2 regions of the Streptomyces sp. NPDC006923 genome follow, and region 1 is predicted to be linked to the other one. Evidence: riboswitches for the same ligand, from Rfam matches in the RefSeq annotation. Region 1 holds a riboswitch; the other holds the start of a gene.
The links. Region 1 has a riboswitch for S-adenosylmethionine ahead of ABZ707_RS01515 (aminotransferase class V-fold PLP-dependent enzyme). Riboswitches for the same ligand answer to the same signal wherever they lie in the genome.

Region 1 (15,791 bases):
TGCGGAGATCACGGACGCGACGGTCGACGAACGCGCCGCGAGCGCCAAGGCCGACGACCCGGCGACGATCGTCTACACCTCGGGCACCACCGGCCGTCCCAAGGGCTGCGTGCTGACCCACCGCAGCTTCTTCGCGGAGTGCGGAAACGCGGTGGAACGCCTCAAACCCCTCTTCCGTACGGGCGATTGCTCCGTGCTGCTCTTCCTCCCGGCCGCGCATGTCTTCGGGCGGCTCGTCGAGGTGGCCGCCGTGATGGCACCGATCAAGCTCGGCTGTGTGCCCGACATCAAGAACCTCACCGAGGAGCTGGCCACCTTCCGGCCGACCCTGATCCTCGGCGTGCCGCGTGTCTTCGAGAAGGTCTACAACTCGGCGCGCGCCAAGGCGCAGGCGGACGGCAAGGGGCGGATCTTCGACAGGGCCGCCCACACCGCGATCGCCTACAGCCGCGCGCTGTCCACCCGGCAGGGCCCCTCCCTGGGTCTCAGGATCCGGCACAAGATCTTCGACCGGCTCGTGTACCGCAAGCTGCGCGCGGTGCTCGGCGGGCGCGGCGAGTACGCCATCTCCGGGGGCGCCCCGCTGGGCGAGCGGCTCGGCCATTTCTTCCGCGGGATCGGCTTCACCGTGCTGGAGGGGTACGGCCTGACGGAATCCTGCGCCGCCACCACCTTCAACCCGTGGGACCGGCAGAAGATCGGCACGGTCGGACAGCCGATGCCGGGCTCGGTCGTGCGGATCGCGGACGACGGCGAGGTCCTGCTGCACGGCGAGCACCTCTTCACGGGCTACTGGAACGACGAGAAGGCGACCGCGGAGGCGCTGGCCGACGGCTGGTTCCACACCGGCGACATCGGCACGCTCGACGAGGACGGCTATCTCACGATCACCGGCCGGAAGAAGGAGATCCTGGTGACCGCGGGCGGCAAGAACGTCGCCCCGGCGGTGATCGAGGACCGCATCCGGGCGCACGCGCTGATCGCGGAGTGCATGGTGGTGGGCGACGGCCGGCCGTTCGTGGGCGCGCTGATCACGCTCGACGAGGAGTTCCTGGGCCGCTGGGCGGCGGAGCACGGCAAAACGGCGGGGACACCGGAGACGCTGCGCCTGGACCCGGACCTGCTGGCGGAGATCCAGCGGGCGGTGGACGAGGGCAACGCGGTGGTGTCCAAGGCGGAGTCGGTGCGCAAGTTCCGCGTACTGTCCACGCAGTTCACGGAGGAGGCGGGACACATCACGCCGTCGCTGAAGCTGAAGCGGACGGTGGTGGCGAACGCCTTCGCCGACGACATCGAAGCGATCTACACGGCCTGAGGGAGCGACCCCGGCGGGGGCCGTTTCGGGGCAGTGTCCCGGACCGGCCACGACCTCACAGCAGCGCTGTGAGGTCGTGCGCGAGCAGGTCCCAGCGCCACTTCTCCTCGACCCACCCCCGCCCCCGCTCACCCATCCGCCGCCGCAGCTCGGGGTCCTGGAGCAGCGCGACGATCCGCTCCGCCGACTCCGCCGCGGCGGTCTCGGGAGGACCGCCGCGGACCACCCAGCCGGTCTCACCGTCGAGCACGGCGTCCGGCGCGCCCCCCGAGTCGCCGGCGACCACCGGCAGACCGGTCGCGGACGCCTCCAGATAGACGATGCCGAGGCCCTCGACGTCCAGACCGCCCCTGCGGGTACGACAGGGCATCGCGAAGACGTCGCCCGCACCGTAGTGGGCGGGCAGTTCGGCCCACGGCACGGCGCCGGTGAAGTGTACGGAGTCGGCCACCCCGGTCTGCCGCGCCAGCTTCCGCAGCTCCTGCTCATAGGGTCCGCCGCCCACGATCAGCAGCACCGCGTCCGGGACCCGGGCCAGGATCGCGGGCAGGGCGAGGATCAGTGTGTCCTGGCCCTTGCGCGGCACCAGCCGGGACACACAGACGACCACGGGCCGTCCCGTCAGGCCGAGCCGCTCCCGGACCGCGGAGCCGCCCGAGCCCGGGTGGAAGGTCTTCTCGTCGACACCGGGTGCCAGCCTCACCATACGGGCGGCGGCGGCCGGGGTGAGCGCGGCGGCGATGCGCGAGCGGGTGTACTCGCCGAGGTAGGTGATCGTGTCGGTGGACTCACCGATGCGCCGCAGCAGCCGCCGGGCGGCGGGGAGCTGCGCCCAGCCGGCCTCGTGGCCGTGGGTGGTGGCGACCAGGCGCCGTGCGCCCGCCGCGCGCAGCGCGGGGGCCATCAGGCCGAGCGGGGCCGCCGCGCCGAACCAGACCGACTCGCAGCCGTGTTCACGGAGCAGCCCGGCCGCCCGCCGGGTGACCCGGGGCGTCGGCAGCAGCATCGTCGTACGGTCGCGTACGACGGTGAAGGGCTGCTCCGCGTCGAAGGCCGCGGTCGCCTCGGCGCCTTCGCGCCCGCGCTTCCAGGTGGAGGCGTAGACGACGAGCTGTTCCGGGTCCAGACGGAGCGCCATGTTGTGCAGGAACGCCTGGATGCCGCCCGGCCTGGGCGGAAAGTCATTGGTCACGATCAATGTCTTGTGCATCGCCGCAGACAGTACCCAACGGCCCTGCCTCATCGCTCCCGCACGGGCCCGCCCGGCATCATGACGTGCGCAATCACGCAGGAACCGGACGGACGGGGTGGTCATGGCGGGCGCGTGCGGCACACGGTTCCCGGTCGCGGTGTGGCTCCTCACCAGGGCGGCGCTGCTGCTCTGTGTCTTCAAGGTGGTCACGCTGCCGGGGCCCGACGTCACCACCGATGTCTCGGTGATCTATCAGGGCTGGTACGAGGTGCTGAGAACCGGCACCTATCCGCTGTCCGACGTGACCTGGCAGTATCCGCCCGCGGCGGCGCTCGCCGTCGCCTCGCCGGCTGTCCTGCCGTTCCTCGGCTACGCCTCCGCCTTCTTCGCGCTGACGTTCCTCTGCGACGCGCTGGTCCTCGGGCTGCTGCTGCGCGCGGGCCGCGCCCGGGGCGCGTGGGTGTGGGTCGCCGGGGTGCCGCTGCTCGGTCCGACCTCGTACGCGCGCTACGACCTGATGGTGACGGCGGTCGGCGTGGCCGCGCTGCTGGCCGGGGCCCGCCGGCCCCGGCTGCTGGGCGCGCTGGCCGGCTTCGGCGCCCTGCTGAAGGTGTGGCCGCTGCTGCTGCTCGTCGGGACCCCGCCCGGCCGCGCCACCCGCCGGGCATGGGCCGCCGCGGCCGGTACCGGGGCGGTCCTGGCCGGTGCGGCCTGTGCCACGATGCCCGGCGCGCTGTCGTTTCTCACCTTCCAGCGCGACCGGGGCACCGAGATCGAGTCACTGGGCGCCCTGGTCCTGCATGTGGCGCGGCGCTTCGGCTGGGAGGGCGGGGTGATGCTGAACTACGGCTCGATGGAGTTCGTCGGCCCGTATGTCGGCGTGGTGAGCACGGCCGCGCTGGGGCTGTCCGTCCTCGCCTTCGGCTGGCTGGTCCGGTGGCGGCTCGGGGCGCGGGAGTTCACCGCGGGCACGGTGCCCGACGCGGCGTTCGCCTCGGTGCTGCTGTTCACCACCACAAGCCGGGTGATCAGCCCTCAGTACATGCTCTGGCTGGTCGGCCTGGCCGCCGTCTGCGTGCTGCCGAGAACCAGCCGTATGGGCCTGCCCGCCGTGCTGGTCCTGGCCGCGACGGGGGTCACCCTGCTCGAATTCCCGCTGTTCTTCGCGCAGGTGGTGAACGGCGATCCGCTGGGCGTGCTGCTGCTGTTCGTACGCAACGGCCTGCTGGCCGCCGCGACACTGATCGCCTGCCGCCGGCTGTGGCGCGACACGGTCTCCGGGCCCCGGCGGGAGCCTGTCCCGGGGAGCGCGGACGCCGGGGCGGCCGTCCCGCGCGTACCGGGCGGGCGCACGGGTCAGGCCAGCCGTTCTCTCAGATAGACCCGCCACCGCGCGGTGAAGTCGTCCGGGGTCGTGGACAGGACGTCGTTCATCGCCTCCTCCACCGCTCCGTCGCGCCCGCCGTGCGCGCCCACGGCCCGGTAGAAGTCGGCCAGCCGCTTCTCGCCCCAGTCCGCGGCGATCAGCTCGCACGCCAGCCAGCCGCCCTCGTACGCCCGTGCGAGCCGGCCGGCGTCGCCGCCGAAGGCGAAGTCCTCGTCGGGCGGCAGGGCGGCGGGCGGTTCGCCGCGGCGGACGGCGAGCTGGAGTTCGGGCGCGATCCGGCCGGCCGGCCGGTCCGTGCCGCGGTAGGCGACCCAGTCCGCGAACCCCTCCGACAGCCAGGTGGGTGTCGCGGCCGAGGTCGCCGCGCGGGTCGCCACATGCGTGGTCTCGTGGGTGAGGACGATCCGCCGCCCGAAGTCGCCGAGCTCGCCGTACGCGTCGGGGTTCACGATGACCCGGTCGGCGGGCGACGCGCCCGCCCCTCCGGTCTCCCCGGTGGTGACCGCGGCGATGCCCCGGTAACCGGCCGCCGACGCTCCCAGCAGCCCGCCCATGGCCTCCAGCGAGCCGGGCACGAGCACGACCACCCGCCGGGACCACGGACCCGGCCAGGCGTCGTCGACGGCGGGCACGGCGAGGTCGGCGGAGTCCGCGATGCCGCGCAGCCGCCCGTCGCTCTGCCCGACACCGAGGACAAGTCCGCGGGCGCCGCGTACGGCCCGTACCGCGCCCTGTTCCCAGAGCTGCTGGGCGGCGCCCCGGTCCGGCCGGTCCCCGGTCACGTACCAGCGGCCGGCCCGCTCGCCCAGCTCCAGCAGGCGCGGTGCCGAGACCGGCGCGCCGTCGTAGCCGTCGAGCCGGTAGCGCAGCTCCGCCCGCACGGTGGCCCGGCCGCCGGTGCGTTCGACATCGGTGATCCGGTATCCCCAGGAGCCGAGCGGCACCTCGGCGAGATTCTCGAACTCCGCGCGGGCGGTGCCGCGCAGCGCGGTGGCCGAGGGATCGACAGCGGCCAGATACGCGCGCTCGTCGCGGTCCAGGACGGCCGCCGCCCAGCGGTCCAGGGTGGCCCTGACGGCTCCGGTGGCGGCGTCCGGGGCGTGCGCCGGGGCGGAGCAGGCCGGAGCCAGCAGCAGGGCGGCGAGCCACAGCACGGCCGCCCGCCGGCGCGCGCCGCCGTGCGGTCCTCTCGCGGTACGCCCCTGACCTGCCACCCGGCCGATCGTACGGGGTGGGCTTGGCGGCCCGGTCAGACGCGGGTGACGGAGGAGACCGGCATCATGCCGACCGGGTCGTAGCGCACCGAGGCGCCGGGGTACGGCGCGTGGATCACCTGTCCGTTGCCCGCGTACATCGCGATGTGGCTGGCGTCGTCCCGGTAGGCCACGAGATCGCCGGGGCGCGCCTCGGAGAGCGGGACGCGCCGTCCGGCGTACCGCTGCGCCTGGGAGGTGCGCGGCAGCCCCACGCCGGCCTGGGCGTACGACCACTGGGTGAGCCCCGAACAGTCGAAGCCCGTGGGGCCGTTGGCGCCCCACACATAGGGCCGGCCGACGGCCTGCCGGGCCGCGAGCAGCGCCGCGGCGGCCCGTGCGGAGGAGGGCACGCCGCCGAAGAGCGGGAGCGGCGCGTCGCGGCCGGAGCGGGAAGCCCGCTCGAAGGACGCGCGGTCGGCGGCGGGCAGGGAGTTCAGCAGTTCGCGCGCCGCGGCGAGTTTGCGTTCGACGGTGCGCTTGTGGCGGGCGACGGAGGCCCGGCTGCGTTCCAGCTCGGCGAGGTCCCGGGCGGCTTCCGTACGTTCCTGTCCCAGTCTCCGCTGGGCCTGCTGGAGTTCACGCAGGACCCCGGACTGGCGTTCACCGACCCGGTCCAGGACGGATGCCTTGTCAAGATAGCTGTCGGGGTCCGAGGAGAGCAGCAGGGCGAAGGCCGGGTCGATGCCGCCGGAGCGGTACTGGGCGTCCGCGACCGAACCGAGCGCCCCTCGCATCCGGTTGACCCGCTCCTGGCCCAGGGCCGCGCGCTCCTGCGCCCGGCCGACCAGGGAGCGGAGCCGCCGTGCCCGTTCGCCCGCCCTGTTGTACAGCTCGGTGGCCTTCTCCGCCTCCTCGTAGAGCCGGTCGACCTTGGCCCGGGGCGTCTCGGGCGTCCGCTGCGGGTCGGCGCCGGCCGGGGCGGCTCCCAGAGCCGCCGCGGTCGCGGCGGCGGCGGACACGGCCACGACGGTACTGCCCCGGGCACCGAGCCCCGGACCGGACTGTGAGGAGCGGCGATGGGACACCACAGGAAGCCGCACTCCCTTTCGCTGGACACACACACGCGGCTCCTGCCGCCCGACGGGCGGACCGCTGGCCGGAGCCGCGCGGAGCAGACAGTAGCCGGACGATCACGGAGCGGCCAACGACCACCCCGCGCACACACAGTGACGCCCCGCCGTTGACCACAGGTCATCGGCGGGGCGCGGTGTCAGCGAGAGCTGCTGTAATTCGCCCGAATGGGCGGTGTCAGCGGCGTGTGATTGGTTGTGTGTCAGATACCTCGGATACCTCAGGTACCTCAGATACCTCAGGTACCTCAGATACGCACACCGAACTGGAAGGGCATGTTGCCGATCGCCTCGTAGCGCACGACGGCACCCGGCTTGGGGGCGTGCAGCACCTGGCCGTTGCCCGCGTAGAAGCCGACGTGGTGGTAGTCGCCGTAGAAGATGACCAGGTCCCCCTGCTGGAGCTGGCTCTGGGACAGGCGCGTACCGGCGTTGGCCTGGGCCTCGGAGGTACGGGGTATGGAGACCCCGGCCTGGGCGTACGCCCAGGAGGTGAGCCCGGAGCAGTCGAAGGAGCTGGGGCCGCTGGCGCCGTAGACGTACGGCGTGCCGATCTTGCTCTGGGCGGCGGCGAAGGCGGCGGAGGCACGCTGCGAGGCGGGCACGGCGTTGCCGAGGTCCGCGCGGGAAGTGGCGCGGCTGGCGCGGGACTCGTCGTCGGCGAGCGCGGCACGCTCCTGCGCGGTGAGCGTGTTGAGCAGCTTCTGCGCGGCGGCGAGCTTGGCCTTGACCTCGTCCTTCTTCTTGCCGAGTTCCTTGCGGGTGTCGGCGAGGTCCTTGACCTTCTCCTGGGCCTCCTGGCGCTCCTGCGCGAGGGACCGCTGCTTCGCCTGGATCTGCTGGAGCGTCTCGGCCTGCTTGGCGCTCACCTGGTCCAGCGTGGACGCCTTCGCCAGGTAGCTGTCCGGGTCCGAGGAGAGGAAGAGCTGGACGGCGGGGTCGATACCGCCGGTGCGGTACTGGGCGCTGGCCATCGAACCGAGGCCGTCACGCAGCTCGTTGAGCTCGTCCTGGCCACGGGCGACCTTGTCCTGGAGGGCGTCGACCTGCTTCTCCAGCTTGCCCTGCTCCTCCTTGGCACCGTTGAACTTCTCGGTGGCCTTCTCCGCGTCCTCGTAGAGCTTGTCGACCTTCTCCTTGACATCGCTCTTGCTCGGCTTCGGGTCGGCGTGAGCGGCCTGGGACGTCAGGGCGACGGCAGCGGCGGCGGTCGCGGTGAGCACGGTCACACGGGCACGGCTCGGCTGCTTGGGACGACGGTGGGACGCCACGAAGGCGAGCTCCTTCTTCCTCAGCCGCCTACCGGGCCAGTGGGGACGGAAGCCCAGGCTCCACATGTTCAGCTCCCCCGCGAACTGGGCTGAACCACGTGAAATCGGCGGTTCCTTCGCTGCCACCCCGGATGGGTGATCAACCGCGCGAAGGTTCGAGGCCTGACCTTAGTGACCTTCTTGTGATCAGTTCAAATCCTCGCGAGAAAATTCCCTGTCAGGTGACACATAATTTACGTTCGCCGCACGACCAGTGACGGACACTCGACACTGCGCTGCCCCGCGAGGCAGTCAATTCGGTCATTGCACACAAGAGTTGACTAGACGCGCGAAAGCCTCTTCAACAGCAAAGCGGACGCGACCGGGCGTGCTCCGGCTTTCGCCACTCCGTCCGCGACCTCGCGGTCGGTGGAGACCACCACCAGCGGCCGGCCCGGTGGCTCCGCCCTGACGAGCTGACGGATCAACTCGTCGGCGGTCACTCCCGCCTTGGAGAACAGCACCCGCACACCGCGCGGCGGGGCGAGCAGCACCGGCGCCGCCAGCTCCGCGCCGTCGAACACACAGGTCATCTCGGCGCCCGTCTGCGCCGCGAGCATGGCGAGCCCGCCCAGCAGCCGCAGCCGCTGCTTCTCCAGCGGCATCGTGGGATAGCCGGTCTTGGTGACGTTGTAGCCGTCCACGATCAGATGCGCCTGCGGCAGCGCGAGAAGCTGGTCGAGCAGCGCGGGATCGGTCTCCGAGAGCGCGCGGGCCGCCACGTCCTTCGGGGACATCCGGCCGGGCTCGACCGCGTCGACCGTGTCGGCGGGCCGGGCGGCGGCGGGCGGCAGGGCCAGCTCGCGCCGCAGCCCCTGGGCCGACTCAAGCACCGTGTCCAGCAGCAGCCGCAGCCGCATGTCCTCCACGGAGCGCCCCTCGCGGGCGGCCCTGCGGCTCGCCTCGACCGCCGACTCCGCCTCACCCAGCCGGGCCTTGATCCGGCGCGTCTCGCTCTCGGCGGCCGACACCTGAGCGGCGGCGTCGGCCCTGAGCGCCTCGGTCTCCGCGTTCGTACGGCGCAGGGCGGCCTCGCCCCGTTTTATGTCGCTCTGGGCGCTGCGCAGTTTGCGGTGCAGCGATTCCGTCTCCTTGCGGGCCGCCTCCAGCTCGGCGCGCAGCCGGTCGGTCTCGCTCTTCGTCTGGGCCCTGGCGGCGGCCAGCTCCTCGCGCAGCCGCTCCAGCTCACGACGGGTCTCCTCGTCGGCGCGCTCGGCGTCCGCCCGCTGGGCCTCCTCCCCCGCGGCGGCCACCAACTTCACCCATCCGGGGGGACGCAGCACATACGCGGCGGCGGCCACATCGACCGGGTCGGCCGCCGCGGGCGGCGATCCCGACTCCAGGGCGGCGGCCAGCTCGGGCTGGGACTGGCCGATCCGCTCGCCGATCCGCTGCCGGAACAGCGGATCGCTCTCCAGGGCGGCCGCCATCGCGTTGCCCGCGAACTTCGCCCGCCGGTTCGGGGCGAACCGGGCGTACTGCCGGAGCTGCACGGGGAGTTCGGTGACGGTCAGACCGCCGAAGGCGTCCGACACCAGCGCGATGACCCGGTGCCGCACCCCGTCCGGGAGCGGACGGTCGAGCGCCTCGGCGGCGCCACCGCCGACCGCGCCGGCCGGCTCAGCACCACTCGCGGGCTGCTCCACGATCCGTCACCCCACTACCCTTTCGGGCGGCTCCCTCAGGAACCGGCGCCCGGCCTGTCCACCAGTTCGATCTGGTCCACCGCATTGCACCATCGGCAGCGCACCGAGTCGATGGTCTCACTGACCACCTCGCGCTCCTCGACCTCGGGCTCCCCGGCCAGGTCCAGATGGACGTACTCGACGACCTTCGACGACCGTGTCACATCGAAGCGCGTGAGATTGCCGCACAGAGTGCAGCGCCACCGGGTGGTGGCCGTCGGCGGGGGGACCGTTGTCATCGTGCCGTCCTCTTCTCGTCGTCCCTTGTGCGGTTTCCCGCGGTGCGCCGTCGAACTGGCGGATGTACTCCCCGTAACCCTACGGCCTAGCGGGTATCCCCGGGAGCGGCGAGGCACTCTGTGCCATTCACTCCCGGTACGCCATGCTCTGTCCGTGATCAATTGGCGGACGGCGGCCGGCGGGCCGGTGGTGACCTACGGACTGATCGGCCTCTGCTGTCTGGCCTTCCTGGTCAGTCCGGTGTCCGGGTTCAACCCGGGATACGGGCGCGGCGACGCGCTGCTCGCCGCGCAGAGCGCCTATTTCGAACGGTGGGGTGTCATCCCGAGCGAGCTGATGCGGGGCTCCCCCCACCCCCTTCTCACCCCTCTGACCGCGCTGTTCGTGCATGGCAACTGGCTGCATCTGCTGGGGAACATGCTCTATCTGTTCGTGTTCGGCGCGATGGCCGAGGAACGCATGGGCCGGGTGCAGTTCACGCTCTTCTATCTCGTCGTCGGCTATCTCGCGCTCGTCGCCTACGCCGCCGTGAACGCCGCCTCCGACCACACCCTGGTGGGGGCCTCGGGAGCGATCTCGGGGGTGCTCGGCGCCTTTCTCTACCTCTTCCCCCGAGCGCGCGTCACCAGCCTCTTCCCGTTCCTGCTCTTTCTGCCGCTGCGCTTTCCCGCCTGGATCGTGCTGATCTTCTGGTTCGTGCTCCAGTGGCTGGCGGCGCGGAGCGCGGGCCCGGGCCCCGGGGTCGCCTATCTCGCGCATGTGGTGGGCTTCGGGACCGGCCTCCTCTACGCCTCGGCGCGCTACTGGCGTACCGATAGAATGAAAGGCAAAACCGCGGCCACCGAGGGAGAACGCCAACCGTGATCACCGCGATCGTGCTCATCAAGACCAGCGTGGACCGGATCCCCGAGATCGCGGAGTCGATCGCCGCCCTGGACAGCGTCAGCGAGGTCTTCTCGGTCACCGGCACCTACGACCTGATCGCGATGGTGCGGGTGTCCAGGCACGACGATCTGGCGGATGTGATCCCCGGCAGCATCAGCAAGATCGAGGGCGTCGAGGCCACCGACACCCATGTGGCGTTCCGTACGTACTCCCAGCACGACCTCGAAGCGGCCTTCGCCATCGGTCTCGACGCGTAAGGCCGCTTCTCCGGGCCTCCGGCTACGCGGCGGCGGCCACGCCGTCCCGGTCCGGGACGCAGCGGCCGTCCTCCGTGCGGTAGTTCCACCGGGCGCCCTCGCGCACCAGCTCGCCGACCGCCCGGACGAACCGCTCCACGTGCTCGTCCGGCGTCCCGGCGCCGAAGCTGACACGGATGGCGTTGAGCGAGCGCTCACCCGGCGCGGCCTCCGGGGCGCCGCACTCCCCGGGCTCCTGCGGGTCGCTGTCCAGCAGGGTCCGCACCAGCGGATGGGCGCAGAAGAGACCGTCCCGGACGCCGATGCCGTACTCCGCCGACAGTGCGGCGGCGAAATGCGAGCTGTTCCAGCCGTCGACCACGAACGACAGCACGCCGACCCGCGGAGCGTCGTCGCCGAACAGCGACAGCACCCTGACGCCGGGCACCTCGGCCAGGCCCGCCCGCACCAGCCCGACGAGCCGCTGCTCGCGCGCGGCCAGCGGGCCGAAGCCCGCCTCGGTCAGCGCCTTGCAGGCGGAGGCGATCGCGTACACCCCGATCACATTGGGCGAACCGGCCTCATGACGGGCGGCCGTGGTGTGCCAGTCGACGTCCACCCCGCCGTCCGAACGCCGGGTCACCGCGCGGCTCGCGCCACCGCCGGCCAGATACGGCTCCGCCGCCCGCAGCCAGTCGGCACGGCCCGCGAGCACCCCGGAGCCGAACGGCGCGTACAGCTTGTGCCCGGAGAAGGCCACCCAGTCGACGTCCAGCTCGGTGATGTCCACCGGGTGGTGCGGGGCGAGCTGGGCGGCGTCGAGGACGATACGGGCGCCATGGGAGTGCGCCACCGCCGCCAGCTCCCGTACCGGCCACAGCTCCCCGGTCACATTGGAGGCACCGGTGACACAGACCAGCGCCGGTCCCCCGGCGTCCCGGCCGGCCAGCGCGCCTTCCAGCGCGGCGACGGCCTCGGCGTGCGTACGGGGAGCGTTCAGATAGGTCACCCGGGCGTCGCGCCAGGGCAGCAGCGAGGCATGGTGCTCCGTCTCGAAGACGAACACCTCGCAGCCGTCGGGCACGACGGACGCCAGCAGATTCAGCGAGTCGGTGGTCGACCGGGTGAAGACGACCTGGTCGTCGGCGCGGCAGCCGAGGAACTCGGCGACCGTACGGCGGCTGTTCTCGAAGAGGTCCGTGGAGAGCTGCGACAGATAGCCGGCGCCCCGGTGCACGCTGCCGTAGTACGGGGCGTAGGCGGCGACGTCGTCCCACACCCGCTGAAGGGCCGGAGCGCTGGCGGCGTAGTCCAGCGCGGCGTACGTGACCTCCCCGCCGGTCACGAGCGGGACGGTGACGTCGCGTCCGAGCACCGGCAGCGGGGTGGCACAGGCGGGGTCGTCGGACGGGGTCGTCGTGGCGGTGGCATTCGGGTACGCGGACATGGCGATATCTCCCAGGACAAGACGGAGCGGCTTCAAGGACCCGCGCGACGGCACGACAAAACGGCCACAGACGCGGTGAATGCCTCGACACACGGAGTGACCGTGCGGAGGTGTGCTGAAGAGGGGGCCGGAAAGCCCTAGCGCATTCGCTTGCTCACGAGACTGCTCCCTTGAGGACCAGGACCCCAAAGGTGGCAGGGGTCCGCGCTTGCCGCAGACCTCGCTGCCTACGGCCTGGTCTTCACCCGGGGCACCCCGCCACGGACGGAGGGTTGCCGGACAGCGAGCCGGGGCCTAAATCGCTGTCACTCATGACCTTGGGCGAAATTATGGCACAGCGGAGGGAGCGGCCCAAGGTGGCGTCCGCGATGCGGGACGGGTCGCCGTCCGGCGGGGTGCAGGTGTGGGTTTCGGGCTTCAGACCGCGTTGCTCGCCGATACCCAGCGTTCCAGCGTTCGAGCGGCGGCGCCCGAGTCGATCGCCTCCGCCGCCCGTGCGATCCCCGCCGCGAGCTGGAGGTCCAGCGGGTCCCCCGTCTGGTCCAGGGCCACCAGCGCCGCCGCCGCGTTGAGCAGTACGGCGTCCCGTACGGGGCCGGTCTCGCCGGCCAGCAGCCGACGGGCCACCTCCGCGTTGTACGCCGGGTCTCCGCCGCGCAGCGCTTCGACCGGTACCAGTTCCAGACCCACGTCGCGCGGGTCGAACGCCCCCTCGGTCACCTTTCCGTCCCGTACCGTCCAGACCCGCGAGGGGGCGGTGGTGGTCAGCTCGTCGAGGCCGTCGTCGCCGCGGAAGACCAGCGAGGAGTTGCCCCGGTCGGCGAGCACACCCGCCACGATCGGCGCCATCCGCAGATCCGCCACGCCGACGGCCTGCGCCCGGACCCTGGCCGGGTTGGTGAGCGGGCCGAGGATGTTGAAGGTGGTCTGCGCGCCGAGTTCCCTGCGGGCCTTGGCCGCGTAGCGCAGCGCGGGATGGAACTTCACGGCGAAGCAGAAGGTGATCCCCGCCTCCTCGGCGACCTCGACGACCCGGCGCGGGGTCAGCTCCAGGTTGACGCCGAGCCGCTCCAGTACGTCCGAGGCGCCGCTCGCCGACGAGGACGCGCGGTTGCCGTGCTTGACGACCTTGGCCCCGGTGCCGGCCACGACGATCGCGGACATCGTGGAGATGTTCACGGTCTTGGCGAGATCGCCGCCGGTGCCGACGATGTCGACGGTGCGGCCCGGCACCTCGATGGTGTTGGCGTGCGTGTACATGGCGCGTACCAGCCCGGAGACCTCCTCGACGGTCTCGCCCTTCGCCCGCAGCGCGACGGCGAAGCCGGCGATCTGCACATCGGTGGCCTCGCCGCTCATGATGCTGTTCATCGCCCAGGCGGCGTCGTCCGTGGTCAGGTTCTCACCGCGCAGCAGCGGGTTCAGCAAGCCCGGCCAGGTGCGGGCCGCCACGGTGTCGCCTCCGACGGGGGTAACAGCGCTCATGCTCGCTCCTGGGTGTCTGTGGACGGTGTCCGGCCCCGCAAGGGCCTGCGCGCAAGCCTATCGGCGCGCCCGGGGCCCCGAGAGCGGGTGCCCGTACTGCGGACAGGGCCGTGTCACGCCGAGGGCCCCGGCCGGTCCCTCGCGGGAACCGGGCCGGGGCCCTCGGTGGTGGCGACCTCTGGAGGCCGGTGGGATCAGTGGTGGCCGTGGCCGCTGGTGATCTCCTTGTACTCCTCGGCGGTGGGCTTGGGAATCTGGTTTCCCTCGCCGTAGTAGTTCTTGCTCAGCTTGGCCTTGAGCTTCTCACCGGCCGTCACCTTGCGCTCGACACCGTTCTCGTCGACCGTCGGGCCGATCTCGGCCGGCTGGTACTGCTCGTGGGCGGTGAGCGTGTGCAGGGCGCTCTGGTCGAGCGGCGTGTGGACCTCGATGAACTCACCGTGCGGCAGCCGCTTGATGATGCCGGACTCGCGGCCGTGCAGCACCTTCTCCGCGTCACGCCGCTGGAGCCCCAGGCAGATCCGCTTGGTGACGACGAACGCCACGACCGGTCCGACGAAGAAGGCGATCCGGACGAACCAGGTGATCGCGTTGATCGACAGATGGAAGTGCGTCGCCCAGATGTCGTTGCCGCCGCCGACCAGCAGGACGAAGTACCAGGTCAGCCAGGCGACGCCGAAGGCGGTCCTGGTCGGCACATTGCGCGGGCGGTCCAGGATGTGGTGCTCGCGCTTGTCCCCGGTGACCCAGGACTCGATGAACGGATAGACCGCGATCGCCACCAGCACCAGCGGGAAGATGATCAGCGGGATGAAGACACCCAGGACAAGGGTGTGACCCCACGCGTTGATCTCCCAGCCGGGCATGAAGCGGATCAGGCCCTCGGAGAAGCCCATGTACCAGTCGGGCTGAGCACCGGTGGACACCTGGTCCGGGCGGTACGGGCCGATCGCCCAGATCGGGTTGATCGTGGCGATGGCCGCGACGATCGAGATGACACCGAAGACCAGGAAGAAGAAGCCGCCGGCCTTCGCCATGTAGATGGGCAGCAGCGGCATGCCCACGACGTTCTTGTTCGTGCGGCCGGGACCCGCGAACTGCGTGTGCTTGTGGTAGAAGACCAGGATCAGATGGCCCACGAGCAGGCCGAGCATGATGCCCGGCAGCAGCAGGATGTGGATCGAGTAGAACCGGGCCACGAAGTCGCCGCCGGGGAACTCCCCGCCGAACAGGAACATCGACAGGTACGTACCGACGATCGGCACGGACAGGATCGCGCCCTGCATGAAGCGGACACCGGTACCGGACAGCAGGTCGTCCGGGAGCGAGTAGCCGGTGAACCCGGTGAACATGCCCAGGACCAGAAGCCCGAAGCCGAACAGCCAGTTGATCTCGCGCGGCTTCCGGAACGCGCCCGTGAAGAACACGCGCATCATGTGCACGAGCATCGCCGCGACGAAGATCAGCGCGCCCCAGTGGTGGATCTGCCGGATCAGCAGACCACCGCGGACGTCGAAGCTGATGTCCAGTGTCGAGGAGAACGCCTCCGACATCCGCACGCCCTGGAGCGGGACGTAACCGCCGTGGTACACCACCTCGTTCATCGAGGGGTGGAAGAACAGCGTCAGATAGACACCCGTGAGGATGATGATGATGAAGCTGTAGAGCGAGATCTCACCGAGCATGAAGGACCAGTGGTCCGGAAAGATCTTCCGCATATTGGCCTTGGCCAGGCCGTAGATCCCCAGCCGGCCGTCCGCCCAGTCGGCGACCCGCTCACCGGCGGGCGCCTTGCGGTTCTTGTCGTCAGCGGTACTCATCCGCGCTCCCAGAAGGCAGGGCCGACGGGCTCGTCGAAGTCGCCGAGCGCTTCGAGGTTGCCCTCAGCGTTCACACCGATCCGAAGCTGCGGAAGAGCGTGACCGGCCGGGCCGAAGATGACTCGGGCGCCGTCGGAGAGGTCGAAGGTGGACTGGTGGCACGGGCAGAGCACGTGGTGCGTCTGCTGCTCGTACAGGCTGATCGGGCAGCCGACATGGGTGCAGATCTTCGAGTAGGCCACGATCCCCTGGTGGGACCACTCCAGCTCGCGCTTGTCCTTGATCTCGTCCGGCTGGATCCGGACGATCATCAGGGCCGCCTTGGCGATCTGCTTCTGGAAGTCCTCGCTGTCCTCGTGCAGCCCCTCGGGCATGGCGAAGGTCAGCGAGCCCACGACGACGTCCTCGGGACGCAGCGGCTCATTGGTGTTCATGTTGATGAGCTGCTTGCCCTTTTTCCACA
Region 2 (15,791 bases), on a different contig from region 1:
CGGTCGGCCGCCGCGCCTCGTGGAGCAGCGCGCCGTCCGACCCGACCAGGGCGGCTTTCATGCCGGTGCCGCCCACATCCAGGGCGATGACGTGTCTCACGGGACACAGTCTCGCGCGTCGACCATGGAAAGGTCTAGTCCACTGTTCGGGATTGTTGTGCGCCCATACAAACGCCCGCCCTCCGGTGAGCCGGTTTACGCCGGGGACAGACGTTGCCGAAGCGAAACCGACCCCGCGTGGACCGCAAACCTCCGGATGAGGGAAAATCGCTGTTTCACAACGGGGTTTCACGGGAAACGACGTGGGCCTTGCGGCAATGAAAGAACAAAGGCGGTAGCAGACCTGTGCAGCGCTATCTGGGAGTGACAGCGGCCTCGGCCGCGCTGGGCATGACGATGGCGCTCGCCGGTTGTGGCGGCTCGGCAGGCAGCGCGGACGTCACCCTCAGACTCGTGGCGGCCGATTACGGCAACGGCGCGGCCAACAGTTCCGAGAAATACTGGTCCGCGCTGGCCGGGGAGTTCGAGTCCAAGAACCCCGGTATCAAGATCGATGTCGATGTCCGCTCGTGGAAGACCGTCGACAGCGATGTGGCCGAGATGGTGCAGCGGAACAACGCGCCCGACATCGCGCAGATCGGTGCCTATGCCGACTACGCCAAGGCCGGCAAGCTCTACAGCGCCGACGAGACGCTTTCCATACCGACGCAGGCGAACTTTCTCTCGCAGCTCTCCGACGCGGGCAAGGTCAACCGGATCCAGTACGGACTGCCGTTCATCGCCTCGTCCCGGCTGCTCTTCTACAACCAGAAGCTCTTCGACCAGGCCGGGCTGAGCGCCCCGAAGGACTGGGACGACATCAGGAGCGACGCCGAGGCCCTCAAGCAGACAGGCGTGCCGACGCCGTTCGCGCTGCCGCTGGGCTCCGAGGAGTCCCAGGCCGAGAGCATGATGTGGCTGCTGAGCGGCGGGGGCGGCTACACCGACACCGCGGACGGCTCGTACAGCATCGACTCGGCCGAGAACGTCGCGACCTTCGAGTGGCTCAAGAAGAACCTCGTCGACCCGAAGCTCACCGGCCCGGTCGCCCCCGCGAAGCTGGACCGCGCCGACGCCTTCAAGGCGTTCACCGACGGCCGGGTCGGCATGCTCAACGGCCACCCGACGCTGCTGAAGGACGCCGAGAAGGCGGGCATCAAGGTCGGTACGGTGCGGCTGCCCAGCAGCGACGGCAAGCCCATGCCGACGATGGGCGTCGCCGACTGGATGATGGCCTTCAAGCAGAACAAGCACCGCGTGGAGATCGGCAAGTTCCTGGACTTCGTGTACGAGGACAAGAACGTCCTGGACTTCGTCGGCCAGTACGACCTGCTGCCCGTCACCTACAGCGCGGACGACGCGATGTCGGCGGACCCGAAGTACAAGGGCCTGGCCAAGTTCCTGGCGGCGCTGCCCAATTCGGAGCTGTACCCGTACGGCAAGAACACCTGGGCGAGCGTCAGCGAGAGCATCAAGAAGAACATCGGCGAGGCGGTCGAGCCCGGCGCCAGCCCCGCGAATGTCCTCGCGCGGATAGCCCGCGACGCGTCGTCGGCGGAGGCCGCCGAGTAGCGTGACGTCCCTATGACCGCACACCCGCCCGAGCCGGGAGAACCGGCCGAGGCCGACGACGTACGCGGTCCCGCGGAGCTGTCCGAGCGGGACCGCGCCGTCCTCGCCATGGAGCGGCGCGGCTGGCCGGGGCCGGGCGCCAAGGAGCGGGCGGTCAGGGAGCGGCTCGGGATCTCGCCGACCCGCTACTACCAGCTCCTGGGCGCGCTGCTGGACGATCCGCGTGCGCTGGCGCACGATCCGGTGACGGTGAACCGGCTGCGCCGGATCAGGGACGAGCGCAGGAAGCGCCGCTGAGAGCGGCCGTGCGCCCGTGTCCGGGGCCGCGCGCGCACGGGTTCCGCCGGCCGTGATTGTGACCCGGGATCCGCGGATAGGGTCGAGGACATGGGCAGCACTCCGTATCCCCTGCCGACTCCGGCCACCGCCGCCGGTGCCGACGGCCTGGCCGCGCTCCTCGCCCGGCCGGGCAAGGCCGTCGTCGCCCTCGACTTCGACGGCACCCTCGCCGAGATCGTCCCCGACCCCGAGCAGGCCCGCGCCCACCCGCGCGCCGCCGCGGCGCTGGCCGCCCTGGCGCCGCGGGTCGCGTCCGTCGCGGTGATCACCGGCCGCCCGGCCGGGGTCGCGGTCCGGTACGGCGGCTTCGCCGGGGTGCCGGGCCTGGAGCATCTCGTCGTCCTCGGCCACTACGGCGCGGAGCGCTGGGACGCCGTCACCGGCACCGTCCACGCGCCCGCCGCGAACCCCGGTGTGGAAGCGGTCCGCGCGGAACTCCCCGGCTTCCTCGACCGGTTCGGCGCCTGGCGCGGCACCTGGATCGAGGAGAAGGGCCAGGCGGTCGCGGTCCACACCCGCCGCGCCTCGGACCCGGAGGCCGCCTTCGACGCGCTGCGCGAGCCGCTCGCCGGACTGGCCGCCCGCCACGGCCTGATCCTCGAACCGGGCCGCATGGTCCTGGAACTGCGCCCGCCCGGGGTCGACAAGGGCGTGGCGCTGGCGAAGTACGTACGCGAGACGGGCGCGGAGACGGTCCTGTACGCGGGCGACGACCTGGGAGACCTTCCCGCGTACGCGGCCGTCGAGTCCCTGCGCGCGGATGGCCACCCGGGCCTGCTGGTGTGCAGCGGCACGGAAGTGCCCGAGCTGGCCGAGCGGGCCGACCTCCTGCTGCCGGGCCCGGCGGCGGTGGTGGACTTCCTCGCGGCCGTGGCGCGAGCGGCGGCCGACGCCTGATGCCGTGCGGCGGGCGCGGCCGGCCGCGCCCGCCCGGCCGTCAGGCCCGCAGCGCGTCGAGCTGGTCCAGGAACCACCGCTGCGGCGGCAGCGCGGTCGCCGCGGCGGCGAGCCGCTTGGTGCGCTCCGCCCGCTCGTGCGGCTCCATGGTGAGCGCCTCGTGCAGGGCCGAGGCGGTGGCCGTGATGTCGTACGGGTTCACCACCAGCGCGTCCTCGGCCAGCTCCTCGTACGCGCCCGCCTCCCGCGACAGCACCAGCGCACAGCCGTGTTCCGAGACGACCGGGATCTCCTTGGCGACCAGATTCATGCCGTCGCGGATCGGATTGACCAGGGCCACGTCCGCCAGCCGGTAGGCGGCCAGCGAACGGGCGAAGTCGTCCTTCACATGAAGGACGACCGGCAGCCAGCCCTCCGTGCCGAACTCGGCGTTGATCTCGTCCGCCAGCCGCCGCACCTCGGCGGTGTAGTCCCGGTAGACCGCCAGATCCTGCCGGGAGGGGTAGGCGAAGGCGACATGGACGACGCGTTCGCGCCATTCGGGCCGGTCGGCCAGCAGCCGGCGGTAGGAGAGCAGGCCGCGGACGATGTTTTTGGACAGCTCCGTGCGGTCCACCCGGACGATGGTCTTCCGGTCGGTGCCGCCGATCTGTGCCCGGAGGGACTCCATGCGCTCGTCCACGTCCGGGCGGTGCGCGCGCTCGCGCAGGAAGTCCGCGTCCGCGCCCAGGCCGTGCACGCCGATCCGGGTGTTCCCCGTGCCGCCCAGCAGCGCCGTGCAGCAGGCGGTGAAGGCGTCCGCCCAGCGGCGGGTCAGGAAGGCCGCGCGGTCCGCGCCCAGGATGCCGCGCAGGAGCTGGCGCGCGATGTCGTCGGGCAGCAGCCGGAAGTAGTCGGCCGGCGCCCACGGCGTGTGCGAGAAGTGCCCGATCCGCAGATCGGGCCGGAGCGCGCGCAGCATCCCCGGCACCAGCGCCAGGTGGTAGTCCTGCACCAGGACCGACGCGCCCTCGCCCGCCTCGTCGGCCAGCGCCTCGGCGAAGGCGCGGTTGTAGGTCTCGTACGAGGCCCACTGGGCGCGGAACTCCGGGCCGAAGGACGGCTCCAGCGGCGTCTGGTAGAGCAGATGGTGCACAAACCACAGCGTGGAGTTGGCGACGCCGTTGTACGCGTCCGCGTAGACCTCCGGCGCGATGTCGAGCATGCGGACGCGCTGCCCGCCCGTGTCGGCCGGATCCAGCCGGCCGCCCGTGCGGCGCACGGCCTCCCGGTCGCCGTCCCCGAGCGCCGCGCACACCCAGACCGCGTCCGTCTCGGGCCCGATGGCGGACAGACCGGACACCAGCCCGCCGCCGCCCCTCTTCGGCTCCAGCGCGCCGTCGTCGCGCAGCGTGTACGAAAGAGGGCCGCGATTGGACGCGACGAGGACCTGGGCGGCTTGCTGGGTGACCATGTGCCGAACCTAGCCCGTCCCGGAAACGCTCAAACGTACGGAAGACACTCCATGGGGGTGACGCGGGCCGCACGGCCGGTGACGGCTCAGCCCCGGCGGCGGCTCCGCGCCGCGGCCAGGGCGACCACCCCGGCGCCGGCCGGCGCCACCACCATCCCGCCGAGCAGCCACCACCGCTCGGCGGCGCCGTCCGGCCGTCCGGAACCCGCCGCCGTCACCCGCCCGGAACACAGCAGCGCCAGTGCCATGGCCAGCGCCACAAGAAGCCATGTCACGCCCACGAGGGAGAGGTCGTGAGGGCCGGCGGCTACGCCGCACGCCCGGCCGGGTACTCCGCGATCTCCCGCACCGGCGGGCGCTCCTCCGTGTCCACGGCGTGCGTGCGCGCCACGAAGCCGTCCGCGCCCCGCTCGAACTGCGTCAGCTCCGGCCGTACCAGGTGCGCCCGGGACAGCCGTAGCTGAGCCGTACGGTAGATCGCCGCGGCCATCCGCCCGAGGGCGCGGTCATCCTGGTGCCGGTGCACGCGCACCCCCACGTCGACCTGGGCCAGCGCGTCGAGCCCCACCGTGTGCAGGGCGTCCACGAGCAGCCCCAGCTCCACGCCGTAGCCCACCGGGAAGGGCAGCCGCTCCAGCAGCGAGCGCCGCGCCGCGTACTCGCCGCCCAGCGGCTGAACGAAACCGGCGAGCCGGGGCCAGTGCAGATTCAGCAGCGGACGCGCCACCAGCTCCGTCACCCGTCCGCCCTGGCCGCCCGCCGGGCCCCCGGGCTCCCCGCCCAGCGGCCGGTCGTACATCGCCTTGACGAACTGCACGTCCGGGTCGGTCAGCAGCGGACCCACGGTGCCGGACACGAAGTCCGCCGAGAAGTTCCGCAGATCCGCGTCGACGAAGCACACGATGTCGCCGCTCGTCACCAGCAGCGAGCGCCACAGCACCTCGCCCTTGCCGGGCAGCGCGGGCAGCCGCGGCAGGATCGAGTCCCGGTGCACCACCCGCGCGCCGGCCGCCGCCGCGACCTCGGCCGTCCGGTCGGCGGAACCGGAATCGATCACTACCAGTTCATCGACGAGTGGCGCCTTCTCCATCAGCTCGCGACGGATCACGGAGACGATCTCGCCGACCGTCCCCTCCTCGTCGAGGGCCGGCAGCACCACGCTCACCGTGCTGCCGCGCGTGGCCTTCGCCACCAGGAGCTGGTCGACCTTACGGTCGGCGACGGACCAGGAACGCCTGGTCAGCCAGCGTTCCACCTCTTCCAGCACGGTCGGTACTCCCTGAAAGTGATCCATCTCGCGGTGCGGACGACTAGCTCAACCGTCCGGTCCTTCGGTTACAGTCTTGAACAACACGAATGGCCGTCGCATGTCGGGGGTCGTTCCGTGGAAAAACGCACCGGACCCCGGGTCCGGCGCCATAGCGCTCATCCAGAGGGGCAGAGGGAACGGCCCGTAGAAGCCCCGGCAACCCTCCCGCCGACCGCGAGGTCACGGTGGGGAAGGTGCCAATTCCGTCTCGCGGCGAAACGCGTCGTGAGGAAGATGAGGAAAGGGCCTCGCCTCCATGTCTGCGCAGACCGTCCACCCCACCGACGTCCGCCCCGGATCCGTCGATCTCGGCCCCGCCGCCGCACTCTCGTGCCGCGAATGCGGAGAGCGTTTCGACCTCGGCCCCATCTTCGCCTGTGCGAGCTGTTTCGGGCCGCTCGAAGTGGCGTACGACCTGCCGAGCGGCACCCCGGAAGAGCTGAAGAAGCGCATCGCGGAGGGCCCGGACAACATCTGGCGCTACGCCCCGCTGCTGCCCGTCCCGGCCGACGTGGCCGACAAGCCGAACATCAACCCCGGCTTCACCAAGCTGGTCAAGGCCGACAATCTCGCCCGTGAACTGGGCGTCACCGGCGGCCTGTACGTCAAGGACGACTCCGGCAATCCGACGCACTCCTTCAAGGACCGGGTCGTCGCCATCGCCGTCGAGGCCGCCCGCGCCTTCGGCTTCACCACCCTCTCCTGCTCCTCCACCGGCAATCTCGCGGGCGCGGTCGGCGCCGCCGCCGCGCGGGCCGGATTCCGCTCCTGCGTGTTCATCCCGCACGACCTGGAGCAGGGCAAGGTCGTCATGGCCGCCGTCTACGGCGGAGAACTGGTCGGCATCGAGGGAAACTACGACGATGTCAACCGCTTCTGTTCCGAGCTGATCGGCGACCCGCTGGGCGAGGGCTGGGGCTTCGTCAACGTCAACCTCCGCCCGTACTACGGCGAGGGCTCCAAGACGCTCGCGTACGAGATCTGCGAGCAGCTCGGCTGGCGCCTGCCCGACCAGATCGTCGTCCCGATCGCCTCCGGATCCCAGCTCACGAAGATCGACAAGGGTCTTCAGGAGCTGATCAAGCTGGGCCTGGTCGAGGACCGCCCGTACAAGATCTTCGGCGCCCAGGCCGAGGGCTGCTCCCCGGTGTCCACCGCCTTCAAGGCGGGCCATGACGTCGTACGGCCGCAGAAGCCGAACACCATCGCCAAGTCCCTGGCGATCGGGAATCCGGCCGACGGCCCGTATGTCCTGGACATCGCCCGGCGCACCGGGGGCGCCGTCGAGGACGTCGACGACGAGCAGATCGTCGACGCGATCAAGCTGCTGGCGCGCACCGAGGGGATCTTCGCGGAGACGGCCGGCGGCGTGACCGTGGGCGTGACCAGGAAGCTGATCGAGGCCGGTGTCCTCGACCCGGCCCTGACCACCGTGGTCCTCAACACCGGTGACGGTCTGAAGACCCTCGACGCCGTGGCGCCGACGACCGGCCCGACAGCGACGATCCGCCCGAGCCTCGACGCGTTCCGCGACGCCGGCCTGGCCCGCTGAGCACCGCCCACCACTGAAGGAAGGCACCCCACCATGAGCGTCAAGGTCCGCATCCCCACCATTCTCCGCACGTACACCGGTGGTCAGGCCGAGGTCCTGGCGGAGGGCGCGACCCTCTCCGAGGTCATCCAGTCCCTGGAGAGCAGCCACCCCGGCATCGCCGCCCGCGTCCTGGACGACCAGGGCAAGCTGCGCCGCTTTGTGAACGTGTACGTGAACGACGACGACGTCCGTTTCGAGCAGGGCCTGGAGACCGCCACCCCCGAGGGCGCGGGCATCTCGATCATCCCCGCCGTCGCCGGAGGCTGAGTCCGCCGGATCGTGCCCGCAGTGCCTCAGTGGCCCTCTCCGCGAGAAGCGGAGGGGGCCATTCTGAATGGTTGAGCGCGATACAGTGTGGGAAGGCCCCCCGTCCGCCCGTGCCCGGCACATATGAGAACGCGACAACATGGGGCCGAAGTCCTGGTGACATTTGCGCTATACGTGCGCTTTGCCCGGCCCGACTTGCCCTGGAACGCAGCGAATTCATCGCTATGCCTGTTCGGCCATGCCCAGAATTCTCGTCCGATTGACCTGTTGCAGAGGGCAGTTGGGCAGATACATTCAGCCGCGGTCGACGCGTTCCGACGCGAAGTGTGGCCCCCGGTAAGGGCCAGTAATAGGGGAGTTAGGCATGGCTCAGGGCACCGTCAAGTGGTTCAACGCGGAGAAGGGGTACGGCTTCATCGCGGTCGACGGTGGTGCGGATGTTTTCGTCCACTACAGCGCGATCCAGATGGACGGGTACCGCACCCTTGAAGAAGGTCAGCGAGTGGAGTTCGAGATCTCGCAGGGCCAGAAGGGTCCGCAGGCGGACATGGTCAAGCTCGCCGTCTGATTCCGGCGCGATCGGCCACCGACGCACTCACGCCGAAGGGTCCGTGTCCCAGAGATGGGATGCGGGCCCCTCGTGCGTTCCCGGGCGTTCGTCCCGTGTTCCGCGTCCCGTGTCCCGTGTCCCGCGTTGTCCGTCCGAGGGCTCGTGTCGGCAGCACAAGCTTGCACTCGCAGGGGTCGAGTGCTAATCATTGGCATTAGCACTCTGCAAGTGAGAGTGACAGCTTGAGGACCGGGTCGGTGAGGCCCGAAGAGCCTGCGGGGCAAGGAACCGCACGGCTCTCAGGTCGTCCGTCGCGGGCGCCGGTACGGTCCGTTCCACCCGCCCCCTGGGCCTGGCGGCCTGGGGAGACCCCCTGTCCGGGAGGACCACTTCACATGGCCAAGATCATCGCGTTCGACGAGGAGGCACGGCGCGGTCTCGAGCGCGGGATGAACCAGCTCGCCGACGCCGTCAAGGTCACCCTTGGCCCCAAGGGTCGCAACGTCGTCCTCGAGAAGAAGTGGGGCGCCCCCACGATCACCAACGATGGTGTGTCCATCGCCAAGGAGATCGAGCTCGAGGACCCGTACGAGAAGATCGGCGCCGAGCTGGTCAAGGAAGTCGCCAAGAAGACGGACGACGTCGCCGGTGACGGTACGACCACCGCGACCGTCCTCGCCCAGGCGCTCGTCCGCGAGGGCCTGCGCAACGTGGCCGCCGGCGCCAACCCGATGGCCCTCAAGCGTGGCATCGAGAAGGCCGTGGAGGCCGTCTCCGGCGCCCTGCTGGAGCAGGCCAAGGACGTGGAGACCAAGGAGCAGATCGCTTCGACCGCCTCCATCTCCGCCGCCGACACCCAGATCGGCGAGCTGATCGCCGAGGCCATGGACAAGGTCGGCAAGGAAGGCGTCATCACCGTCGAGGAGTCCCAGACCTTCGGCCTGGAGCTTGAGCTCACCGAGGGTATGCGCTTCGACAAGGGCTACATCTCGGCGTACTTCGCCACCGACATGGAGCGCATGGAGTCGTCCCTGGACGACCCGTACATCCTGATCGTCAACTCCAAGATCAGCAACGTGAAGGACCTCCTTCCGCTGCTGGAGAAGGTCATGCAGTCGGGCAAGCCCCTGCTGATCATCGCGGAGGACGTCGAGGGCGAGGCCCTGTCGACCCTGGTCGTCAACAAGATCCGTGGCACCTTCAAGTCCGTCGCCGTCAAGGCCCCGGGCTTCGGCGACCGCCGCAAGGCCATGCTCAACGACATCGCCATCCTCACCGGCGGCACGGTCATCTCCGAGGAGGTCGGCCTCAAGCTGGAGAACGCCGGCCTGGACCTGCTGGGCCGCGCCCGCAAGGTCGTCATCACCAAGGACGAGACCACCATCGTCGACGGTGCCGGCGAGAGCGAGCAGGTCGCCGGGCGGGTCAACCAGATCCGCGCCGAGATCGAGAACAGCGACTCGGACTACGACCGCGAGAAGCTCCAGGAGCGCCTCGCGAAGCTGGCCGGCGGCGTGGCCGTCATCAAGGCCGGCGCCGCGACCGAGGTCGAGCTCAAGGAGCGCAAGCACCGCATCGAGGACGCGGTGCGCAACGCCAAGGCCGCCGTCGAGGAGGGCATCGTCGCCGGTGGTGGCGTGGCCCTGCTGCAGGCTTCCTCGGTCTTCGAGAAGCTGGAGCTCGAAGGTGACGAGGCCACCGGTGCCGCGATCGTCAAGCTCGCGCTGGAGGCCCCGCTCAAGCAGATCGCCGTCAACGGTGGTCTTGAGGGCGGCGTCGTCGTCGAGAAGGTCCGGAACCTGACGGTCGGTCACGGCCTGAACGCCGCGACCGGCGAGTACGTCGACATGATCGCCGAGGGCATCATCGACCCCGCGAAGGTGACCCGTTCCGCTCTGCAGAACGCGGCCTCCATCGCGGCGCTCTTCCTCACCACCGAGGCCGTCATCGCCGACAAGCCCGAGAAGGCCGGCGCGGCCGCTCCGGGCGGCGGCATGCCGGGCGGTGACATGGACTTCTGATCTGCCTCCGGCCGATCAACCGTCCTGACCGAGGGCGGCACCCCCGCGAAGGGGTGCCGCCCTCGGGCGTTTCTCGCTGGACGGACGCGGCGGCGGGACGCGGAGTGACCGTCCGGGCCGGGGTGACGCTCGCGGACCTCAACGCGTCTCACTGCCAGTTCTGCGCCCACCCGCACGTCCGTCCCGCACGTCCGCGCCAATGACAGGGCCCCGCGCGGAGTCGCCGATCGGGACGTTTGGCTGTCTGCGGGGTCGCTACGAGGCGCGTAGCTCGTCCTCTGGGGTCGGGGCCCGCACCGAGCGCCACGGCGTGACTCGGGCACGCGTACAGGGTCACCTCGGGGCCTCGCGCGCTCGATGTACCGGAGTCCCGCCGTGCGGTGCGGCACCTGCGGGAACCCGGGTACGTCTACACCGTGTGCAGCGAGGCACCTACGTGCGCGACCGATGCGAGGACGAGCGTCAGGGCACACAGCAGACCCGCCCGTGCGCCACGGGGCAGCGCACGGATGGGGCCGTCGGGAGACCGCTCACGCGGTCAAGCCAGGGTCGAAGTACCCCGGCGTGCGGAACAGACCAGTGAAGGTCCCCGGGCCGTGCCGCTCGTCCAGCCATGCCCCCAGCACCGTCGCGTCACCGCTGATGATGGCTCCGAGGAGCCGTGTGTGGCACTCGTCTTCTTCACCGGGTGCGAACTCCTCAAGGAAGCGGGCATAGCGACGATTGACGCCGTTCTCGTAGCCAGTGAGGGCCGCCGCGTATCGCGTCTGCTCGTCGCTTCCCGACAGCCCCGCCGCGCGGTCGGCGTCCCCCTCCCTCAGCGTTCCCGTCATGTCCCGAAACGCGAGGGAACCGAGAACGTCTGAGGGCTCCGTCACGCCGAAGCGCTCCACCGTCTGCCGGGTGATGGAACGCGCCTCTTTGTCGCACGCACCTTCCATGACGATTCCGATATTGCGAGTGTGGTGACTTCCGTGCTGGTCGGCAGCCGAATAGGACTGTCCGGTCGACCGGCGGTAGTTAATTCCATATTGAGTTCGGACGGGCACGCCTGCCACTTCCACATACCGCCGACGCGACCCGTAGTGAAGGCAGTCATGGGCGTACGCGCGAAGCAGGTCGAGAAGGGCCAGTGCGGGGCGCTCAGGATTCCGGCGTTCCATGGGTCCGTACATGGTGATGACGGCCACCATCTGAAAGTGCCGGTATCCCTGGTCCGGGTGGTGAAACCCGCCGAAGGCACCGGCACGCGAGGAGTCACAGCCGACCAGCACGCGATCAAGCGGCAGCATCGTGGCCAGCCCGTACCCGGCGTACCGGCGCTTGGCGTTTTCGACACCAGCATGAAACGGGGTGGTGTCGATTCCGTCTGCCGCCCACCGGCTGAGTATTTCTGAGAGGGGCCGAAAGACGTGGGCGGGATGTTTGCCCGTCAGTGGGGACGCGTCGGCGCGCATGGCTGCCAGTGCGGCGATTGCCCCAGCGCCGGTTACGGACTCGTTGGGCGCGAGTTCCGTTAAGTCGACGAGCCCGCCTTGATGAGCTGAACGTGACTCTCTTGCATCCCATCCGGGAGCGCGTCCGGGCTGAACCATTTCGCCTCCAGAATCTCGAAGCTGTCGAGCTTGAGAGTTCCACCCGTGTGAAGCGCCTCGTAGGCGATTTCCACTCGTAGTTTGTAGCCGCTGGTCACCTGGACCAGTCTTCCCGGAAGGACTTCAAGGCCAGTTTCTTCCCGAACCTCCCGAACGATCGTCTTCGGGAATTCCTCGCTCTTGACGGCGTAGCCGGTAGGAAGGCCCCATGGGCGGTCGGCGGGCCACATTCGGTGCTTGAGCAAGAGGACTTGACCTTGTTCGTTTCGCACCACGCCCGTCACGCCAACCATGAATTTGGCGTGCGCAAACCACAGGACGCGCCACTGCAGAGGGCCGCGGATTAGTTTCCACACCCGGGCGACGATCCTTTTCATGCGTACCCCTTCGGTAGGGCAGGCGCCGGGGGCGCCCGCGGCTGATTCAACCGGAGCGGTGGGGAGCGGGTCACGCGCCAGCCGGCCGGTTCGGAGTGGCAGACAGCCAGTTGCGGCCAGTACGGGCAGCGCGGTGCTTGCTCGCGTCGCCGTTCACCTGCGCCCGGTCGTGCTTCCTGGCGATGTTGTGGCAGTGCGCACAGCCCGGTACCGGCTTTGGTTCGGCGTCCAGCCTCAGCGGCAAGGCCGTCGGCGCACTCGGGTAGGTGTGCCGCTCGCTCATGCAGGCCCCTTCGCGTCGTCTGGAGCACAACAACGCTAGGACGGTGAGGACCTCAACTCGCAGCCGATTGCAGGTGATTGCAGACGAGTCAGACGAGCGAGTCACGTGCCTTGCAGATCAAGGCACGTGCCCGCGCACCGTAGACGGCCATGTCGGCGAGCTTGGTGTAGGTATCCGAGTACGCCTTGACCTCAGTGGGCTGAGTAAGCGTCAAATAACCCGACACCAACTCCACATTGACTTGCGCGTTGTCATAGATCCAAAAGTTCTCAACTGGAAGTTGAGGGCGTCGCTGAGCGACAGGAACGACACCGAGACTGACATGGGGCAAGGCGCTTGCAGTGAGTAGCTGCTCCAGCTGTTCTTCCTGAGCTTCCGCAGTGCTGAGCGTGTTTCTGAGAACGGGTTCTTCGATCAGGAAAGCAAATACTCGCTGCCCCTCGCGCAGCACTCGCTGCCGCTCCATACGGGCCGCCACTGCGTCGGCCACGTCATCCACCGGCACCCGCTGCTGCTGAATCGTCCGAAGTACGTCCTCGGTGTATTGGTAGGTCTGAAGCAGTCCGGGAAGTGCCCACACGCTATATGAGCGGAAACGCCGCGTGCGCTGGTATAGCGGTAGCCTCTCCTCCTGGGACCGTTTGAGTCCCGCGCGCTCCAGCCGACGCCACGTCAGCCATGTGCCTTCTGCGGCCCGAAGCGAGGCGATCAAGTCGCCTGTCTGATCCTCGGCGTCACATGCACGGCACCACGACCGAATATCGTCCTCACTCGGTTGTGTCTTCGCTGTCGAGATCCGGGAAACCTTTGAGGGGTGCCAGCCGCACAGGGCTGCGAGATCCTTGCCGTCCAGTCCGGCATCCTTGATCAACTCGCGAAGACGGTTGGCCAAGGCGTGCCGGGCCTCTTGGGCGCTGGATGATGCTGATTGCACTAGACCGGCTTGTACTCCTCGTGAGGCGTGGCCCGCTCCCAGACGGCATCGAATGCGTCAGTGCACCACGCGGCCAAGGTTGCGTCGTTGACGTACTCGCGTTCCGTCAGAACGCCGTCCCCGCTGAAGTGATGGAAAAGCACCAACTCGCCGTCGAATACCCAGAAATCAACAGCGGGCACCGCGAGGTCTTTTGCTTGGCGTCGGGGAAGCCAACGAACATCCTCACCGGCGGCGATATTGGTCACCGCATAGTCGTGTTCCCACCGGACGTACTCAGTCAGAGGCTCGGACACCACGCGGACACGACGAACCGAGACCCCACGCGAAACGGCAGCCTGTACCGCGTCGTGCCAGCCTTCCCACCAGTCCGCACGGTTGTCCGGCGTGAATGTGCGGCGCCCCTCGCACCATTCGAGGAAATCGGGGTCAGTGCTCGCGTACTGATCACGAACCTCCAGGTGGATCGCGGTTCGCCGTGCACGGGACAACGGCTCACGTGCCGGAGGCTTCATCGGCGATGCCTCCGTCCGGACGAGGAATGTACTGGATCATGACCTTGGGCAGCCGAATGATCGCTTCGTGGTCCGGGACGTCCGTGCCGTGGCCGGGGATCGAACCGACCTCCTGGCACGCCTTCACCTCCTCCTCGGTGGCCCGGTAGGACTGGATCAGCAGGTCTCCACTGTCCTCGTCCAGCCAGATGGTGGGCGAATCGTCCTTGCCGGTGTCCGGGATGATCCCCAGGAAACGCAGGCGCATGACCTCTCCCCCTGTCGGTCCGATTGCGGCAGATTGCTTGAGCGTCGTCCACTCGGCTCACACGGTCAAGGGGTCGTGAGGGACGTTGGCGCGACGCAACAAACCCCGGCGCCCGCCGCCCTGGTGCGAGTGATAGCGCCGGTGCTCGTGGTGCCACGGTGTCGATTGCCAGTGCTCCTCGAACTCCGCGAGGGTGGCACGTAACGAAAGACCCAGAGCCCGTGCCGACGTGCCACCGGAGGAGGCGCGTCGTGTCGTCAGGGACTGATGTCTTCGCCGGTCACCGGGAGGAGGGAGGGAGCGCCGCGCCGGTGGGCAGGGTGAGTTCGGCCCAGACGATCTTTCCGCCGGGCGCGATGCGGGTGCCCCACCGGCGGGACAGCTCCGCGATGAGGAAGAGGCCACGGCCGTTCTCGTCGGTCGAGCGGGCGTGGCGCAGCCGCGGGGAGTTGCTGTCGCCGTCCGCGACCTCGCACGTCAGTGACTTGTGCCGGATCAGCCGGAGCCGGATGGCGCCCGAGCTGTAACGGATGGCGTTGGTGACCAGTTCGCTGACGATCAGTTCCACGGTCGTGCTGAGCTCCTCCAGCCCCCACACCGCGAGCTGACGGACGGCCAGGGACCTGGCCTTGCCGACGACGGCCGGGTCCGTGGACAGCTCCCAGGAGACGTACTGGTCCGTGCTGAGCGAGCGGGTACGGGCCAGCAGCAGCGCGACGTCGTCCTCGGCCGGTGCCTGCGCCACCACGGAGTCGACCACGTCCGAGCAGATCTGCTCCAGCGTGCCCCGGGCCCCGGCGAGCGCGGCCCGCAGCCGGTTCAGCCCGACGTCGATGTCGGCCTCGCGGGTCTCGACGAGGCCGTCGGTGTAGAGGGCGATCATGCTGCCCTCCGGGAGTTCCATCTCGACGGACTGGAAGGAGAGCATGCCGACGCCGAGGCCGATCGGCGCGCCGGAGGGCACCGTGGGGAAGGTGACATTGCCGTCCGGGTCGACGATCGCGGGCGGCGGGTGTCCGGCGCGGGCCATGGTGCAGCGGCGGGTGACCGGGTCGTAGACGGCGTACACGCAGGTGCCGCCCATGACCGGGGTGGCGTAGCCCCTGGCGCCGGCGTCCTCGTCCGTCAGCCGGGCGACCAGGTCGTCGAGGCGGGCGAGGACCTCCTCGGGCGGCAGGTCCATGTCCGCGAGGGTGTGCACGGCGGTACGCAGCCGCCCCATGGTGGCCGCCGCGTTGATGCCGTGCCCGACGACATCGCCGACGACCAGGGCGACCCGGGCGCCGGACAGCGGGATCACGTCGAACCAGTCGCCGCCGACTCCGTCGTGCACGTCCGCGGGAAGATACCGCCAGGCCACGTCGACGGCGCTGCCGCCCGACGGGTTGCGCGGCAGCAGATAGCGCTGGAGCGCCAGGGCCGTCGTCCGCTCACGTGTGTAGCGGCGCGCGTTGTCCAGGCTCAGCGCGGCCCGTACGACGATTTCCTCGGCGAGGAGCCGGTCGTCCCGCGAGAAGGCCGCTGGCGTGTCCGTACGGATGAACACCGCGATGCCCAGGATCACGCCGCGCGCCTTGAGCGGAAGGATCATCAGCGAGTGCATGCCGTTCTCGTGGATGGTCCTGGCCCGGCCGGGGTCCTGGTCGAGCCAGGTGCCGGGGGAGGAGTCCAGAACGGGCTCGAAGTGTGCTTCTCCCGTGTTCAGGACGGCGGTGAAGGGAGATGACGGCGGTACGAACACCGGGTCCCCGCGGCGCCACATGGACTCGGGGATCCCGGCATGGACCGAGGTCACCCCG

Region 2: it holds a riboswitch for S-adenosylmethionine, as region 1 does, so the genes downstream of both, thrC (threonine synthase) here and ABZ707_RS01515 (aminotransferase class V-fold PLP-dependent enzyme) in region 1, are expected to answer to the same signal.

The regions. Positions count from the first base shown of each region.
Region 1 is NZ_JBEYIF010000001.1:320,448-336,238, forward strand. Features, by position in the region: gene ABZ707_RS01465 (AMP-dependent synthetase/ligase) at 1-1,315, shown strand, start outside; gene ABZ707_RS01470 (glycosyltransferase family 4 protein) at 1,371-2,525, opposite strand; gene ABZ707_RS01475 (glycosyltransferase 87 family protein) at 2,629-3,888, shown strand; gene ABZ707_RS01480 (hypothetical protein) at 3,864-5,108, opposite strand; gene ABZ707_RS01485 (NlpC/P60 family protein) at 5,144-6,178, opposite strand; gene ABZ707_RS01490 (NlpC/P60 family protein) at 6,469-7,491, opposite strand; gene ABZ707_RS01495 (NYN domain-containing protein) at 7,812-9,176, opposite strand; gene ABZ707_RS01500 (hypothetical protein) at 9,212-9,454, opposite strand; gene ABZ707_RS01505 (rhomboid family intramembrane serine protease) at 9,609-10,319, shown strand; gene ABZ707_RS01510 (Lrp/AsnC ligand binding domain-containing protein) at 10,316-10,597, shown strand; gene ABZ707_RS01515 (aminotransferase class V-fold PLP-dependent enzyme) at 10,620-12,023, opposite strand; SAM riboswitch class IV at 12,223-12,340, opposite strand; gene trpD (anthranilate phosphoribosyltransferase) at 12,441-13,508, opposite strand; gene ABZ707_RS01525 (cytochrome bc complex cytochrome b subunit) at 13,703-15,328, opposite strand; gene ABZ707_RS01530 (Rieske 2Fe-2S domain-containing protein) at 15,325-15,791, opposite strand, start outside.
Region 2 is NZ_JBEYIF010000004.1:409,335-425,125, reverse strand. Features, by position in the region: gene ABZ707_RS10300 (ROK family protein) at 1-100, opposite strand, end outside; gene ABZ707_RS10295 (extracellular solute-binding protein) at 391-1,611, shown strand; gene ABZ707_RS10290 (DUF3263 domain-containing protein) at 1,624-1,908, shown strand; gene otsB (trehalose-phosphatase) at 1,999-2,847, shown strand; gene ABZ707_RS10280 (trehalose-6-phosphate synthase) at 2,888-4,300, opposite strand; gene ABZ707_RS10275 (hypothetical protein) at 4,387-4,575, opposite strand; gene ABZ707_RS10270 (glucosyl-3-phosphoglycerate synthase) at 4,608-5,567, opposite strand; SAM riboswitch class I at 5,723-5,850, shown strand; gene thrC (threonine synthase) at 5,866-7,161, shown strand; gene ABZ707_RS10260 (ubiquitin-like small modifier protein 1) at 7,195-7,470, shown strand; gene ABZ707_RS10255 (cold-shock protein) at 7,835-8,038, shown strand; gene groL (chaperonin GroEL) at 8,416-10,041, shown strand; gene ABZ707_RS10245 (hypothetical protein) at 10,572-11,498, opposite strand; gene ABZ707_RS10240 (NUDIX domain-containing protein) at 11,558-12,013, opposite strand; gene ABZ707_RS10235 (hypothetical protein) at 12,084-12,296, opposite strand; gene ABZ707_RS10230 (helix-turn-helix transcriptional regulator) at 12,385-13,188, opposite strand; gene ABZ707_RS10225 (DUF6879 family protein) at 13,230-13,745, opposite strand; gene ABZ707_RS10220 (hypothetical protein) at 13,726-13,992, opposite strand; gene ABZ707_RS10215 (SpoIIE family protein phosphatase) at 14,273-15,791, opposite strand, start outside.